4 regions of the Mesorhizobium sp. WSM1343 genome follow, and region 4 is predicted to be linked to each of the others. Evidence: riboswitches for the same ligand, from Rfam matches in the RefSeq annotation. Region 4 holds a riboswitch; each other region holds the start of a gene.
What was found. Region 4 has a riboswitch for cobalamin ahead of AC0NIL_RS16925 (DUF1636 family protein). Riboswitches for the same ligand answer to the same signal wherever they lie in the genome.

Region 1 (3,735 bases), 1.7 Mb from region 4:
CGAGCGGCACGTCGCCACGCTCCAGATCATCGACGATCTTCTCCAGCGCATCGAGTGCCTGCTCGAAGCTCATCGCCTTGACGTCTTCGTTGGTCTCACCAGCCATCATTCATCCTTTCATCAGTCGCCCGACATGGGCGGCGACCGAAAATGCCAATCCCTGCAGATCGTAGCCGCCCTCGAGCAGGCTTACGAGCCGGTTGCCGCTGTGGCGTGCCGCGCGCTGCATCAACTGGCCGGTCGCCCAGTCGAAATCATCCTCGGTCAGATTGATCTCGGCCAGCGGATCGCGGTGGTGCGCGTCGAACCCAGCCGAAATGATGATCAGGTCGGGCGCGAAATTGTCGAGCGCGGGCAGGACGCGCGACAGGAAGGCATCGCGAAATACTTCGCTGCCGGTCTGCGGCGCCAGCGGTGCGTTGACGATGTTGCCGGCGCCCGTTTCGGTCTTCGCTCCGGTGCCGGGATAAAGCGGCATCTGGTGTGTCGAGCAATAGAGCACCGAGGGATCGTCCCAGAAAATATCCTGCGTGCCATTGCCGTGATGCACGTCCCAGTCGACGATGGCAACGCGCTCGACACCGTGTTTCTTCTGCGCATAACGCGCCGCGATCGCCGCCGTGTTGAACAGGCAGAAGCCCATGGCCGTGGTCTTTTCGGCATGATGGCCGGGCGGCCGGGCGGCGACGAAGACGTTGTCGGCGCGGCCCGAAAAGACATCATCGACGGCGGCGTTGGCGGCGCCGATCGCGGTGATCGCCGCTTGCCAGCTCTTCGGACTGGCAGTGGTGTCGGCATCGATGCGGGCAATGCCTTCGTCGGGAATGGCGGCGCGCACGCGGGCGACGAAATCGGCGGGATGCGCGTAGAGGATGGTGGCCTCGTCGCCTTCCGGCGCCTGGATACGATCGAGCCCGGCAAAGGCTTCCTCATCGAGCACGCGCTCGATGGCGCGCAAGCGGTCGGGCCGCTCGGGATGTCCGGGCGGCGTGAGATGCTCGAGGAAGATCGGATGCGTGTAGAGACGGGTGGTCATCGTCCTAATCTAGTGACCCGGATCGACAAAGGCCATGCACGGGCGGCCGATGACTGGGGAAAATCGCGCCTGCGTCCATTCGCGTCGCCGCGGGCATTGGCCTCGCCGGCGCTTCGGCGTAAGGTCCCTGGGTACTGCCTGGTGCCCGCCGCAAGCGGGAGAATCGGGAACACGGTTGAATTCCGTGGCGTGCCCAACGCTGTGAGGGGGACCGCGCCGGTAAATGCCACTGTCGATGACGGGAAGGCACCGGACGCGGGTTGATCCCAAGCCAGAAGACCGGCCTGGCAGGCATCGTCATCCGCATGGTCGGGCGGATGGCATCAGAGCGACGTGCGTCCATTTGGACGCACAAAGTACGCTCTGACCGTTTTGAATCTGCAATCGCAAGGGGACAAGCGATGCCGGAACATATGACCGCTGCCATTGACGATGGATTCGACCAGAATGCGCGCGATGCGGTCTATCGCGCCATGTTCACGCGGCGCGACGTGCGCAGCCATTTCCTGCCCACCGCGATCGATGACGACGTGCTGGCGCGGCTGCTGCTTGCCGCTCATCATGCGCCATCGGTCGGCTTCATGCAGCCATGGAATTTCATTGTCATTCGTGACATCGAGCGACGCGAAAGGGTGCGCGACCTGTTCCTGGCCGCGCGCGAGCAGGAACTGCCGGCGATCGAGGCGGAAAAACAGGCGCTGTACCGCAAGCTCAAGCTGGAAGGCATCTGCGAAAGCGCGCTCAACATCTGCATCACTTGCGACCGGCAGCGCTCGAAAGGTTCGCCGCTGGGACGCTGGCACAATCCGGAGATGGATCTCTACAGCACCGTCTGCGCGGTGCAGAATTTCTGGCTGGCCGCGCGTGCCGAGGGCGTTGGCGTCGGCTGGGTGAGCATCATCGAGGCTGAGGCGCTGAAGCGGCTGTTGGCCATTCCGGATCACGTAACGCCAATCGCCTATCTCTGCGTCGGCCGTGTTTCCGAGTTCGCTTCCAAACCGGACCTTGAAACGCATGGTTGGGGACGGCGGCTGCCGCTGCCGGAACTGATCATGAGCGAGACGTTTTCCGGGCAAGGCGAGACACAGCTCAAGTCCACCGTGGCGCGCCTCAACACCGTTTCTGCCTCACCAGACACCATCTGCCCGGCCGATCAGGGTGTGGCGCCGGCCGTACCCCAGCGCGAACCGCCGAAGGAGGCGAGCGCCTTGTCCTTGAGCTCCCTGAACTTCGACGACGCCTCGGCCAGCCGGGCGTCCCAGGCCGGATCCGGCACCTGGCCCGCGATGGTCTTGAAATAGACCTGCATCAGGCAAGCGATGGCGAAAGGCTCGATGAAGGCCGCCTTGAACGCCCAGGCGAAGACGATGGCGAGCACGAAAGCCCAGCCGGCGAGCTGGCCAGGCATCAGGAACAGAATCGCACCAGCAGGCGCCAGCATCATCAGAAAGATGACGAACGAAACGCCCCACATGATGACCGCCAGCCAGACGGCGTTCTTGACCATGACCTTGCCGTTCTGGGCATAGAGCACGACGCCTTGGCGCGCCGTCTCGAAGGGTGAGGCTGAATTGATGCGGATGTTGTAGCCGAGGATGATCTCGTCGACATAGGTCAGCGACAGGCGGATCACCGTGTTGATGAAGGAGACCAGGCCGCTCAGGCCCGGTATAGGCAGGAAGGCGGCGATGCCGCCGAGCAGGCCGGTGATGGCGCGGATGGCACCCTTGACGAGTTGGTCGACGACGAAAAGGATGTTGGCCTCGGCAAAACGCTGGGTCACGATATCCCTGGCGTAGGCGATCTGGTCCTGACCTGCGGGAATGTCGCGGCCGTCGATCAGATGAACCATGACGGCGATGTGGCCGGCCTTGACGATATAGAGGATGTATTCGCGGATCCAGTAGACCGCGATCGAGACGATGCCAAACCCGACCACGCCGCCCCACAGGGCAAAGGACATGGGCCCGTCGGGATCGGTGGAGATATGGCCGACGCCATAGCCGACCGAGGCACCGGTGCCGGTCGCCATGATGTAGGCCAGCGTGATGCCGAAATAGACGATCATACGAAAGACGATGAACGGCCAGGTCCGCATCATGATGGACACCGACCGGCCGATCTCGAAATCCCACATGTGCCCCGAATCTCCGCCTCAGAGATGGTGGAAGAGGATGAACTCAACCCGGCGATTGTCAATTGCCGGCCCTGGCACCACAGGGCGACGAATTCTGGGCAACGGTTTTCTTTCGCAGCCTTTCGCCGGCGCGTTGTCTGACGGAGCATCAAACGAAAAACCCGCCTGTGCGGCGGGTCACCGGCGCAAATCAGCACCATGGACGAATATGTACCTTAGCTGAGGGCAGGTGTCAAGAAAAAATTCCTATCGGGAACAGCTGCCGGCACGAAAAGCTCCGGTGGGAACTTCAATTCGACTGCGGATCCGGCTTCTTGAGCAGGCCTTCGAGCAGTTGCTTGAACGCCGTCACCACCTTCTTCGACGTCGCTTCGGGGTCGTCCGAATTGGCGATCCGTTGCGCTGCCTGGCTGCTCGCTCCGTTGATCAGTCGCGAGGCCGTCTCGGGGTCGAGGCTCGAGACAACGACCCCCTCCTCCTGCAGCGCGGTCAGATGGTCGGTCATTGACACGATGCACGCACTGGCATTCGGCCATTGCGCTGGATCCCCCAGCACGGCCGG
Region 2 (3,735 bases), 3.1 Mb from region 4:
AGGCGGCGGGAATCCGCACCCCCGAGGCGCGTGCCGTCTGCAGCACCGTCTGGCCGGCGACGCATTCGGCATCGACATCGGAATGCGAGAACCGGATCGGTGTCACGGCCTCCACGGTGGCAGCGGCGCCGTCTTCCGCCGGCGGCGAGAACGGCGCCGGGATCTCCTCCACGGCAGGCGCGGCAAAGCTTTCCTGATGGTATTTCGCCATGTCGAAGCCGGCTGCGTCCAGCATGCCGCGCACGGCGCGCATGAAAGGATCGGGGCCGCAGCAGAAAATCTCGCGCTCGCGGAAATCGGGCGCCAGCAATGGCAGCCGGATCGCGTCGATGCGGCCCATATGGCCGAACCAGCCCTCGCGGCTCGACCGCTCCTCGATCATGAAGCCGAGCGACAGCCCAGGCATGCGGCTGCCGAGCAGTTCGAGCTCCTTGCGGAAAATGATCTCTTCCGGGCGGCGCGCGCAGTTGACGAAGCCGACATCGGTCCATGGCGCGCAGTCGTTCAGCCAGCGCAGCATCGACATCATCGGCGTCACGCCGGAACCGGCCGAAATGAACAGGTATTTGGCGGCCGGGTGGCTGTGCAGCGAGAAGTCGCCGGTCGGCCCATAGGCCTTGACGTGCGAACCGGGCGTCAGATGGTCGAACATCCAGCGCGTACCGGTGCTGCCCGCCTGCGCCTTGACCGTCACCGCGATCGAGAACGGCCGCGACGGCGAGGACGACAGCGTGTAGGTGCGCATCAGCGGCCCGTCCGATGTCGGCAATTCCAGAGTCACGAACTGCCCCGGTTTGTAGCGAAACCAGGTCTGGTTGTCGGAGCGGAAGGTGAAGGTCTTCACGTCAGGCGCTTCGTCGCTGACGCCGATCACTTCCAGCACCTGCAGCCTGTCGTTCCAGGGCGTCATCTGGTCGAGATGGCGATAGAGGCCAAGGTCCGTCATCGCATTCATCCTCCTATCCCCTGGGCTAGGCGACGCTGCGCAGGGCCGGCCGGCCGCCTTCGGCAAGGCGCGGCCCGATGAACGACGCGTACCACTCGACGAACTGGATCACGCCGCCCTCATGCAGCTCCGAATAGGGGCCTGGTTCATAGGCCGGCGACAGGATGCCGAAGGCGTTTTCCTCGACGATGCGGCGGTCCTGGTCGTTGGTCTCGGTCCAGACATGGGTGAGCTCAGCGAGGTCGTAGTCGACGCCTTCGACCGCATCCTTGTGGACGAGCCATTTCGTTGTCACCGCGGTTTCCGTGGCACTGATCGGCAGCACGCGGAAGGTAACGGCGTGGTCGCCGAGGATATGGTTCCAGGTCGTCGGATAGTGATAGAGCAGCAAGGAGCCGATGCGGTCGGTTGAAACGCTGTCGGACAAGTTCTTCTGGACCGCCCGTTTTCCCGTCATGGTGTAGCTGACGGCATCGCGCAGCAGCGGCGCGCGGGTGGCGCGGTACTGCCCTGCCGGATCGATGCGGAATTTGCTCGGCAAGCCTGATGCCTCGCATTTGGCCCAGTGTGCGACCATTTCAGGGTCGCTGTCGGCGCCATGGACGCCGGTTATGGTTGGAGCCTCGGGGAAGGTCTTGCACAACTCGGGATGATTGGCGGCGCAGTGGTAGCACTCGCGGTTGTTTTCCCAGACCAGCTTCCAGTTGCCCTTCTCGACGATCGTGCTCTCGAAGGCGATCTTTGCTTCACGCAGCCGGTGCGGCAAAAGATAGGGTTCGATCATCGCCCGCATCGGCGCGAAATCTGCCGGTTCCTTGGCCAGGCAGATGAAGATGTAGCCGCCGACGCTCTCGCAAGCGACCGGCTTCAGGCCGAAATCACTCTTGTCGAAACCGTCGGCCATCTGGCGGGCAAACAGCAGGCGGCCGTCCAGCTCGTAGGTCCACTGATGATACGGGCAGACGAGCTTTGCCGCGGTACCCTTCTCCGTGTTGCACACGCGGCTGCCGCGATGGCGGCAGGAATTGTGGAAGGCGTTGATCTTGCCGTGCTGGTCGCGGACAAGGACGACCGGATAATCGCCGACCTGCACGGTGATGTAGCTGCCCGGCTTCGGCAGTTCGCAATCATGGCCGATGAACAGCCAGTCGCGATACCAGATCAGCTCCATGTCGAGCTTGAAGTAGTCCGGATCGGTGTAGAAGGGCTGCTCCAGCGAAAAGCCTTGCCGGCGCCCCTTCAGGAGCCTCAGCATGTCGTTGCGGATATCCATGTCCTGTCCTCGTTCCTAAGGACTGAACTGGTGGTGACGGAGGAAGGATTGAAACGCAGGCCGGCTGTGTGCCGGACATGCGCTATCCACCTCTTGACCGCCCACCGCGATCAGTCGAGTCTAAAAATCTCGGGCTGGTTTCCGGGCTCTGGAGTTGTCCTTGCGGACCATCGCGACACCTTCCCAGGCGGTTGCCCAGTGGTCTCCCGTTGCGACTTGAACTCCACCACCGTTGCGGGGGCAGCGCCGGATTCTGACCGGCTTCCCAATTCTCCGCCTCGTCGTCACGAAGCGGCACCTGAGATGGTATGATCTAACCACGATCGCGGGCGCGCCGTCGGCATGAAAACGACATCGTATCCATGCGGCGCGACACGGCATGCGAAACGATACTGCAGATCGTCGCGGGCCGAGATCCCACCTCCCGGGCGGCCATTTGCCGGCTGCGATCTTCCCGAATCCGACCCTTCGCGGGGGTCAAAAAGGTTAATGGTTTCGAAAAGTGACTATTAGCTCGCCCTAAAATCGAACCGAACGGTTCGTTTCTGTTGACGGTGCGTGCAGGACGGTGTGAACGCTGGGCCTCTGAAACAGTCGGTGATCCATCAGGTGGCTACAGCTAACGCACTGATATGAAGAAGAAAAATGCATCCTTAGATTCCATTGGCACAATTTCAAGGTGTGGATTCATGGTCCACACGGAACAACTTCGTGATTGGAAAAGACGACCTTGCCCTCCCACATCGGGGCTGTCCGAACGACGCGATTTCATTTCCAAGACACGCCGCTAGACGGACGGAAAAAAGACGATACTGGAGTACCAAAAATGAAAAAGATCATTCTCACTGCCGCAGCCCTTCTGGCCATTTCCGGCAGCGCCTTCGCTGGTAGCGACCACTACGGTTCCAACGCCGCGGCAGCCACTGCTGTCGACAGCTCGTACACCGCTTCGACCAAGAAGTCGGAACCGGCTGCTCAGGCGCCTGCCCAGGGTGCTGACCGCAACCTCTTCGGCAACAACTAACAGCCGATTCCCAGTTTCCCGGTCGACGGCGGGCTCGCCCGCCGCCCTGGCGAAATTCAGACATTCAGGAGTATTCAAGATGAACAAGATCCTCATTGCTGCCGCCGCCGTTCTGGCCATCACCGGCAGCGCTTTCGCGGGCAGCGACAACTACGGTTCGAACGGCCCGAACCAGCCTGCCGCCGCTGTGGACCAGTCGTACACGGCTTCCACCAAGACCTCGGAACCGGCTGCCCAGACGCCCGCTCAGGGCAGCGACCGTAACCTCTTCGGTCGCTAACAACCAATTTCGCAACCGACGGCAGCTGTGTCTGCCGTCCTGGCGAAATCCAGAATTCAGGAGACTAAAATGAACAAGATCCTTATTGCTGCCGCCGCCGTTCTGGCCATCAACGGCAGTGCCTTCGCCGGCAGCGACAACTTTGGCTCCAATGGTGCCAATCAGCCTGCCGCCACGACTTCGGTCGACAGCACGCGCACCTCTTCGGTACG
Region 3 (3,735 bases), 2.5 Mb from region 4:
CGACGGCGCGGTCGATGATCTTCGTCACCCCTGACGGCGAGCGTTCGATGAACACCTATCTCGGCGCCTGCGTCGAGCTTGGGCCGGAGGATGTCGAGGCCGACAAGGCTTCTGGCGCCAAGGTCACCTATTTCGAAGGCTATCTGTGGGACCCGCCGCGCGCCAAGGAGGCAATCCGCCAGACGGCGAAGCTGGCGCACGCGGCAGGCCGCGAAGTGTCGATGACGCTGTCGGATTCGTTCTGCGTCGACCGCTACCGCGACGAATTCCTCGAGCTGATGCGTTCGGGCACGGTCGACATCGTCTTTGCCAACAGCCACGAGATCAAGTCGCTCTACCAGACATCGTCGTTCGACGAGGCGCTGGCCCAGATCCGCAAGGATTGCCGGATCGCCGCCGTGACCCGCTCGGACAAAGGCTCCGTGATCGTGCGCGGCGACGAGACGGTGGTGATCAAGGCGACCGCCATCAAGGAACTGGTCGACACGACGGGCGCCGGCGATCTCTATGCCGCCGGGTTCCTGCATGGCTATACACAAGGCCGCGACCTCAAGACCTGCGGCGATCTCGGCTCGCTGGCGGCCGGATTGGTGATCCAGCAGATCGGCCCAAGGCCGCGCCAGAATTTGCGCCGAGAGGCTGAGCAGGCGAAGTTGTTGTAGGGCAGCATTTCGGCCACATATTGCCCACCTTCCCCCCTGCAGGCCGTCCAGACGAGCGCGTGTAAATCGAACGCGTACCAGTCCGAGAAGGAGGCCGGTTTTCTCTAAATTTCTGATTGTTGAGGCTCAGGAACACTGTCGCACTTCGGGCCAGTACTGCCGTCCGATCATTTGTCCGCGTGTGGTTCTTCGCAAGGCGTTGCCCCAGTGGAGCTAAGAGGGAAGCCGGTAGCAATGCCGGCGCTGCCCCCGCAACTGTAAGCGGCGAGCCAACCCCACCAATGTCACTGGGGCGAACTGCCCCGGGAAGACGGCAGAGGCTGTGACCCGCGAGCCAGGAGACCTGCCACGGTGAACAAAGTCCACGGGCGGGGTGTCTGGTGGCCGCGGCAGCTCGGCGTTGAGGCCGGGCCTGTTAGCGCCTTCCTTGTCCCCGCCCCCAACCATCGGGGTATGGAATGAATGTCTCCCAGCAAGTTCCCACAGCAACGCTTGGCGTGCCGCGTATCGGTCGCCGGCGAGAACTGAAATTCGCGCTCGAAAGCTACTGGTCCGGAAAATCTTCTGCTGCCAACCTTCTGGTCACGGCGAAGGCGCTGCGTGCCGCCAGCTGGAGCGAGCAGCATGACCGCGGCGTGTCGAATCCCGTCGAACGATTTCTCACTGTATGACCATGTGCTCGACACTGCAGCAATGGTCGGCGCCGTGCCAGCTCGTTACGGCTGGACGGGCGGCGAGGTCCCGCTTGACATCTACTTCGCAATGGCGCGCGGCACGCAAAGCGATAGCGCGGGTTGCGGACACGCCAGTCACGGGCATGCAGTTCAGGGGCAGCGCGTGACCGCAATGGAAATGACCAAATGGTTCGACACGAACTACCACTACATCGTGCCGGAACTGGCCGACGATCAGACATTCGCCCTCTCGTTGACCAAACCAGTCGATCACTTTCTGAGGCAAAAGAGCTCGGCATCCATACACGCCCGGTCATCCTTGGACCGGTGAACTTCCTGAAGCTGGCGAAGTCTCCCGACCAGGGCTTTAATCCCATAGCGCTGCTACCGCGCCTGCTGCCGCTCCACGAGCAACTACTGCAGAGGCTGGAGCTCTCGGAGGCCGACTGGGTGCAGATTGATGAGCCGGCGCTTGTGCTCGATCTCAACCCGAACGAACGAGCTGCCTTCGAATTCACCTACGGGCAGCTGTCTAAAGCCGCGCCCAAGTTGAAAATTATGCTGGCTACCTATTTCGGGCCGCTGTCTGGTACATGGCGAGTTCGAACGCAACGACATGGTGCAGCATTTCGGCGAGCAGTTGTCCGGCCTCGCCTTCACCCAGCATGGCTGGGTGCAAAGTTATGGGTCGCGGCTCGTGCGCCCTCCCATCATCTTCGGCGACGTATCGCGGCCCAATCCGATGACGGTCCAATGGTGGCAATTTGCCCAGTCGCTGTCGAAAAAGCCGGTGAAGGGCATGCTCACTGGTCCAGTGACGATTCTTAACTGGTCTTTTGTGCGCGATGACGTACCCCGCGCCGAGGTCTGCCGCCAGATCGCACTCGCGATCCGCGATGAAGTGGCCGACCTCGAAAGAGCTGGCGCCAGGGTGATCCAGATCGATGAGGCCGCGTTTCGCGAAGGTTTGCCCCTTCGGAAGTCCGATTGGAAACATTATCTCGGCTGGGCTGTCGAATGCTTCCGGCTCGCTTCGACGGATGTAGAGGACGCGACCCAAATTCATACCCACATGTGCTATTCGGAGTTCAACGAGATCATCGACTCGATCGCTGAACTGGACGCGGACGTGGTTTCAATCGAGACGTCGGGCTCCAAAATGGAACTGCTGGACGCCTTCACCAAGTCCAAATATTCGAACGAAATCGGTCCCGGCGTCTACGATATTCACTCACCACCTGTCCCGGAGATCGGCGAGATTTTGCATCTCGCCCAACTTGCTCGCGAGCGACTGTCGGACGGCCAGCTGTTGCGAATCCGGACTGCGGCCTCAAAACAAGGAAATGGGAAGAGGTCCGCCCTGCCCTCATCAACATGGTCGCTGCAGCATGCGCGCTGCGGGAGAAAGTGCAGGCGCAGGCCGCTGGGCTTCTGTGACCGGTAGCTTCGGTTGCACAATGGATGTCCCGGTCGCGGCCGACGTACGATCGCAACGAAGCCTCTAACGAACATGCATAAGCGCTGTTTGGGCTTCCTGGACAGTTGGCACGACCTTTGCTGATCTCCTTGTGCGGCGGCACACGCTGCCGCATTACTGCTCCCGTGATTTCAAGCTCTAGGAAAGGAGAAAAAATGAAGACCGATATGCAAGCCTACGGTGTGACCGAGTTAACGCGCGAAGAAGCGTGTGCAACCTCCGGAGGGTGGTTCTTGCTGACGGCAATAGTTTGCGGAATTGTTTCGGTAGGGTTAGCTATAGCAACCGCAGTGATATATTTTAATCGCCATTAAATGAGATCCAGGATATTAGCGGATTCCTGGAGTTGGCCTTGGTCATCTCCAGGCACCTTGCTGGGCTATATCACCCGGCCGATTGCCAGTCTGATCCAGACCAACCGGATCGTTCAGGATGCTTTTATCGCGGCGGATCGCCTGTTCGAGATCTTCGACCTGGAGCCGGAAAGCGGTGGCGGCATCGATGCCGACAAATCCGACATTGGCGACATCCACCTGGAGAAGGTCACGTTCCGCTATGGTAGCCAGCTCGAGCTTTTCGAGGATCTTAGCGTCACCTTCCCCTGGGGGGAAATGACAGCGGTGGTGGGGGAAAGCGGCTCGGGCAAGAGCACCCTTGCGGACGCTGCTGCAGAATGTCTACCCGCTTGAGGGTGGACACATCCGGATCGGCCGTTATGCCCTCCAGGACCTGTCGACCGTATCCCTGCGCAAGCTTGTCGCTGCGGTGCCGCTATCGATCGACGTGTTCTCGGGCTCGGTGATCGAGCGCTGGCCCGATGGCTTCCAGGCCGCAACCCCAGCCAGCTGACGCCCGATCGGGCGCTTAGGTCGTGCCGGGTACGCGCGTCACTGTCGCATTTCTGACTTGCTGCGCCTACGTA
Region 4 (3,735 bases):
GCGACGCTGTCGACCCAGAGGTCGACGGACATGGGATGGCGCAGGTCGCGCAGTGCGGCCAGCCGCATCGAGGGCAGGCGGTCGGCATCGGTCCTCCACGCCGCCGCCAGTCCGGCGAGGTCGCTGTCGGTGAAGGACAGGGCCACGATATCCGCCGGCGTCTGCCGCAGATCGACCGGCTCGGCGAGGTCGTCGAGCGAGGCGGATGTCGTGGTGAGGATGTGCATCGCGACCCGTGTCCGAAATCAGCCGGCGAGTATACGCTCGATCGCCGGGCGGTTCAGCCCTTTCAGGCCGATGACGACGAGACGCGAGCGGCGGTCATCCTCAGCGGTCCAGGCACGGTCATAGTAATGATTGACGCGCGGCCCGACGGCCTGCAGCAACAGCCGCATCGGCTTACCGCCGACCTCGACGAAGCCTTTTACACGCAGCACGTTCTCTTCTTCTGCGACCGTGGCGACGCGTTTTGCCAGTTCATCGGGATTGGCGACCGAGGCTATGTCGACAATGAAGGTGTCGAAGTCGTCATGCTCGTGGTCGAAGGCGCCGTCATGATGGGATTTGCGGTTCTCGATGTCGTCCTCGACGGCGAGACCGAGCCCGAGCAGCACGGAGGGATCGACCTTGCCATGCGACGTCGGCAAGATCTTCACTGCGCGGGCGGAGTGTTCGCCAATGATGGCATTGGCGCGGGCGGTGCCGGCGGCGTCCATCAGGTCGCTCTTCGACAGGATGATCAGGTCGGCGCAGGCGATCTGGTCCTCGAACACTTCTTCCACCGGATCGTCGTGGTCGAGCGTCTCGTCCCCGGCGCGCTGCGCCTGGAGGGCCTCCATGTCGTTGGCGACGCGGCCTTCGGCCAATGCCGGTCCGTCGACCACGGCGATGACGCCATCGACGGTCACCCGGCTTTTCACGCTCGGCCACTGAAAGGCCTGGACCAGCGGCTTGGGCAGTGCCAGGCCCGAGGTTTCGATCAGGATATGGTCGACCTTCGGCGTCAGCGACAGGATTTGGTCGAGCGCCGGGACGAAGTCGTCGGCAACGGTGCAGCAGATGCAGCCATTGGCCAGTTCGACGATGTTTTCCTCGGGGCAGGTGTCGATGCTGCATCCCTTGAGGATCTCGCCATCGATGCCGATGTCGCCGAATTCGTTGACGATGATGGCGATGCGCTTGCCGCCGGCGTTTTCCAGGAGATGGCGGACCAGCGTCGTCTTGCCGGCGCCGAGGAAGCCGGTGACGACGGTGCAGGGAACGCGGGAGAGGTTTGCAGACGAATCTGGGGCAGTCATGGTCAGTCCTTCAGCATGTCGATGGGTGGAATGCGGGCCACGAGGCCGCGCTTGAGGCTATCGGGGCGGCCACGCCACGGGATCAGGCCATCTTTCGAGGTGGCGAAGAGCTTTGCGCCTGTCACGAGGTCGGCGCCGCTTGTCGCGGTCAGGTCGCCGAAGACATAGCTCCAGCAGCCGTCGCGCAGGATCGCGGCGCTGAGGCGCCGCTTGCAATTGCCAAGGCATTCGACGCTGCGGATGCGGATATCGTCGCCAGCGGCGGCGCGGCGCGTGTCGTCCGTCAGCAACTCGCCGGCGCGGGGATGAGCGTCGGAGCCGGTCTCATTGCGGCAGGAGCCGCAGACGATGATGGTGACGCCGGCCAAGGCATCATCATGGCCGGACGAAATATCCGCTGTGCCAGCCGAAAAACTGCTGTCGTGGTCCAAAGATCGGGCTCCTTGCCCGGAAACCCGCCGGGCGATCGGATTCTACAGTCGCAGACGGCAGGTCTCCTGGCTCGCGCGTCATCGCCTTGGGTAGCCGCCTTCCCGGGAACTCCCAGTGGCTTTCGGCCTTGGCTCTTCGCTTACAGTTGCGGGGACAGCCGCGGATTTGGGATTTTGCCCCGCACCGCATTCCCTCTTAGCCCTTGCCGTTGCGGGCAAGGGACCATCTGGAACCGGATTTAGGCTTTTGCGGGCGGCGGTGTCAACGCGAGCTTACGACACGGCTATGTCGGCCAGCGCCGGCCCCAAATCCCCGGCAGGCGTCACTTCGATGCGTTCGAGCCCGAGCCAACCTTGCATCTGCTTCAATTCCTCGAACAGCTCCGCAGCAGTTTCAGGCGGCGCACCGGGCTCCGCATAGGCTGCATGGACGCGCAGTATGCTGGCCGGGCGATCTGCCTTGAGGTCGATGCGCGCCACGATCCGGTCGCCGAGCAGGAACGGCAGGACATAATAGCCATACTGCCGCTTGTCGGCCGGTGTGTAGATCTCGATGCGGTAGTGGAAATCGAACAGCCGCTCGGTGCGCGAGCGCTCGAAGACGACCGGATCGAAGGGTGCCAGCAAGGCGCGGGCCTCGACTTTGCGCGGCAGACGGGCGTCCCGGTGAAGATAGGCCGGCTTGTCCCAGCCTTCGACACGCACCGGCAGCAACTCGCCCGTTTCAACCAGTTCCTCCAACCGGCCTTTCATATCGGCCGGCGACAGGCGGAAATAGTCGCGCAAATCGCTTGAAGTCGCCACGCCGTGGGCGCGGGCGGAAATGCGCAGCAATTCGCGGTGCGCGTCCTCAGGCGTCGGCACCGGCAGATCGAGGATCGCCTGCGGCAGCACGCGCTCGGGCAGGTCATAGAAGCGCTCGAAACCGCGGCGGTGCGCCGTGGTGATGCGGCCGGCCCAGAACAGCCATTCGAAGGCGTGTTTGGCATGGCTCCAGCCCCACCAGCCGCCCGAACCTTTCTGGCCCTCCAGCGCGGAAGCGGCGATCGGGCCGCGCTCGGCGACCTCGCGGTAGATCTCTTCGATGTAGGCGGCGTGTTCGCGGCCCCATTTGGCGAGACCCAGATACATTTCCTCGCCCCGCTCGGCGCGCTGCATGCGCCAGCGCATCAGCGGGTATGTCTCGACCGGCAGGAAGGAGGCCTCGTGCGCCCAATATTCGAAAACCATGCGCTTGCGCGTCACGGCCGCGTTGTCGAGCAGAGCGAGCGGGTAGGGGCCAAGGCGCGAATAGAGCGGCATATAATGAGCGCGCACCACCGCGCTGACGGAATCGATCTGCAACAGGCCGGTGCGGGAGAGCGTGCGGGCAAAATGCCGGCGGTCGGGCGTGCCGGTCGGGCGAGGATCGAGGAACCCTTGGGCGGCAAGGGCGATGCGCCGGGCCATCGGGAGCGAGATCTTTTCCTTCATGCAGGTATCACTTTGAAGTGTTTTGACCGAGGGTCGAATGGCTGATTCCAACCCATGCTAGCAGGGTTTTGGCAGCATTCATGTCAGGAGAGAAAAGTGGAGTAAAAAGCGAAGGAAATCAAACAGGAGCGGATCGGACCAGTTTGCCGCGATATGCCGTCCAGGTCGATGTTTTGAACAAGGTTTGACTTGCTTCGCTGGAAGTGCTGCGCTAACCCTCGCCGCGTTGCAGCATAGGCCCTTAAAACGGTTCAGCGGTTAAACTGTCACGCTTCCGCATTAGGGTCCGGTGCTGTAATCAACGTGGATTGGCGCCAACGGAAAGCCGAGCATGAACGCACTCTTGAGCTCATACCTGCCCATCGTCCTGTTCATAGGCGTGGCGCTGGTTGTCGGCCTGGCGCTGCTGGCCGCGCCCTTCCTGGTGGCCTACCGCAATCCCGATCCCGAAAAGCTTTCCGCCTACGAGTGCGGTTTCAACTCGTTCGACGACGCCCGCATGAAGTTCGACATCCGTTTCTACCTGGTGTCGA

Region 1: linked by a shared signal. The riboswitch ahead of bluB (5,6-dimethylbenzimidazole synthase) and the one ahead of AC0NIL_RS16925 (DUF1636 family protein) in region 4 are both predicted to bind cobalamin.
Region 2: linked by a shared signal. The riboswitch ahead of AC0NIL_RS02025 (aromatic ring-hydroxylating oxygenase subunit alpha) and the one ahead of AC0NIL_RS16925 (DUF1636 family protein) in region 4 are both predicted to bind cobalamin.
Region 3: linked by a shared signal. The riboswitch ahead of AC0NIL_RS29030 (uroporphyrinogen decarboxylase/cobalamine-independent methonine synthase family protein) and the one ahead of AC0NIL_RS16925 (DUF1636 family protein) in region 4 are both predicted to bind cobalamin.

The regions. Positions count from the first base shown of each region.
Region 1 is NZ_CM148370.1:5,217,834-5,221,568, forward strand. It holds gene AC0NIL_RS25575 (exodeoxyribonuclease VII small subunit) at 1-106, opposite strand, end outside; gene AC0NIL_RS25580 (histone deacetylase family protein) at 110-1,036, opposite strand; cobalamin riboswitch at 1,159-1,338, shown strand; partial or broken gene bluB (5,6-dimethylbenzimidazole synthase) at 1,510-2,019, shown strand; gene AC0NIL_RS25590 (hypothetical protein) at 2,190-3,173, opposite strand; gene AC0NIL_RS25595 (TetR/AcrR family transcriptional regulator) at 3,463-3,735, opposite strand, start outside.
Region 2 is NZ_CM148370.1:444,218-447,952, reverse strand. It holds gene AC0NIL_RS02030 (FAD-binding oxidoreductase) at 1-946, opposite strand, end outside; gene AC0NIL_RS02025 (aromatic ring-hydroxylating oxygenase subunit alpha) at 972-2,219, opposite strand; cobalamin riboswitch at 2,335-2,536, opposite strand; gene AC0NIL_RS02020 (DUF680 domain-containing protein) at 3,046-3,243, shown strand; gene AC0NIL_RS02015 (DUF680 domain-containing protein) at 3,323-3,523, shown strand; gene AC0NIL_RS02010 (DUF680 domain-containing protein) at 3,593-3,735, shown strand, end outside.
Region 3 is NZ_CM148370.1:5,962,973-5,966,707, forward strand. It holds gene AC0NIL_RS29025 (adenosine kinase) at 1-662, shown strand, start outside; cobalamin riboswitch at 828-1,026, shown strand; partial or broken gene AC0NIL_RS29030 (uroporphyrinogen decarboxylase/cobalamine-independent methonine synthase family protein) at 1,121-1,870, shown strand; gene AC0NIL_RS29035 (hypothetical protein) at 1,953-2,780, shown strand; partial or broken gene AC0NIL_RS29040 (ATP-binding cassette domain-containing protein) at 3,182-3,620, shown strand.
Region 4 is NZ_CM148370.1:3,495,810-3,499,544, forward strand. It holds gene cobN (cobaltochelatase subunit CobN) at 1-227, opposite strand, end outside; gene cobW (cobalamin biosynthesis protein CobW) at 246-1,298, opposite strand; gene AC0NIL_RS16925 (DUF1636 family protein) at 1,301-1,729, opposite strand; cobalamin riboswitch at 1,769-1,972, opposite strand; gene AC0NIL_RS16930 (winged helix-turn-helix domain-containing protein) at 2,003-3,202, opposite strand; gene AC0NIL_RS16935 (NADH-quinone oxidoreductase subunit A) at 3,534-3,735, shown strand, end outside.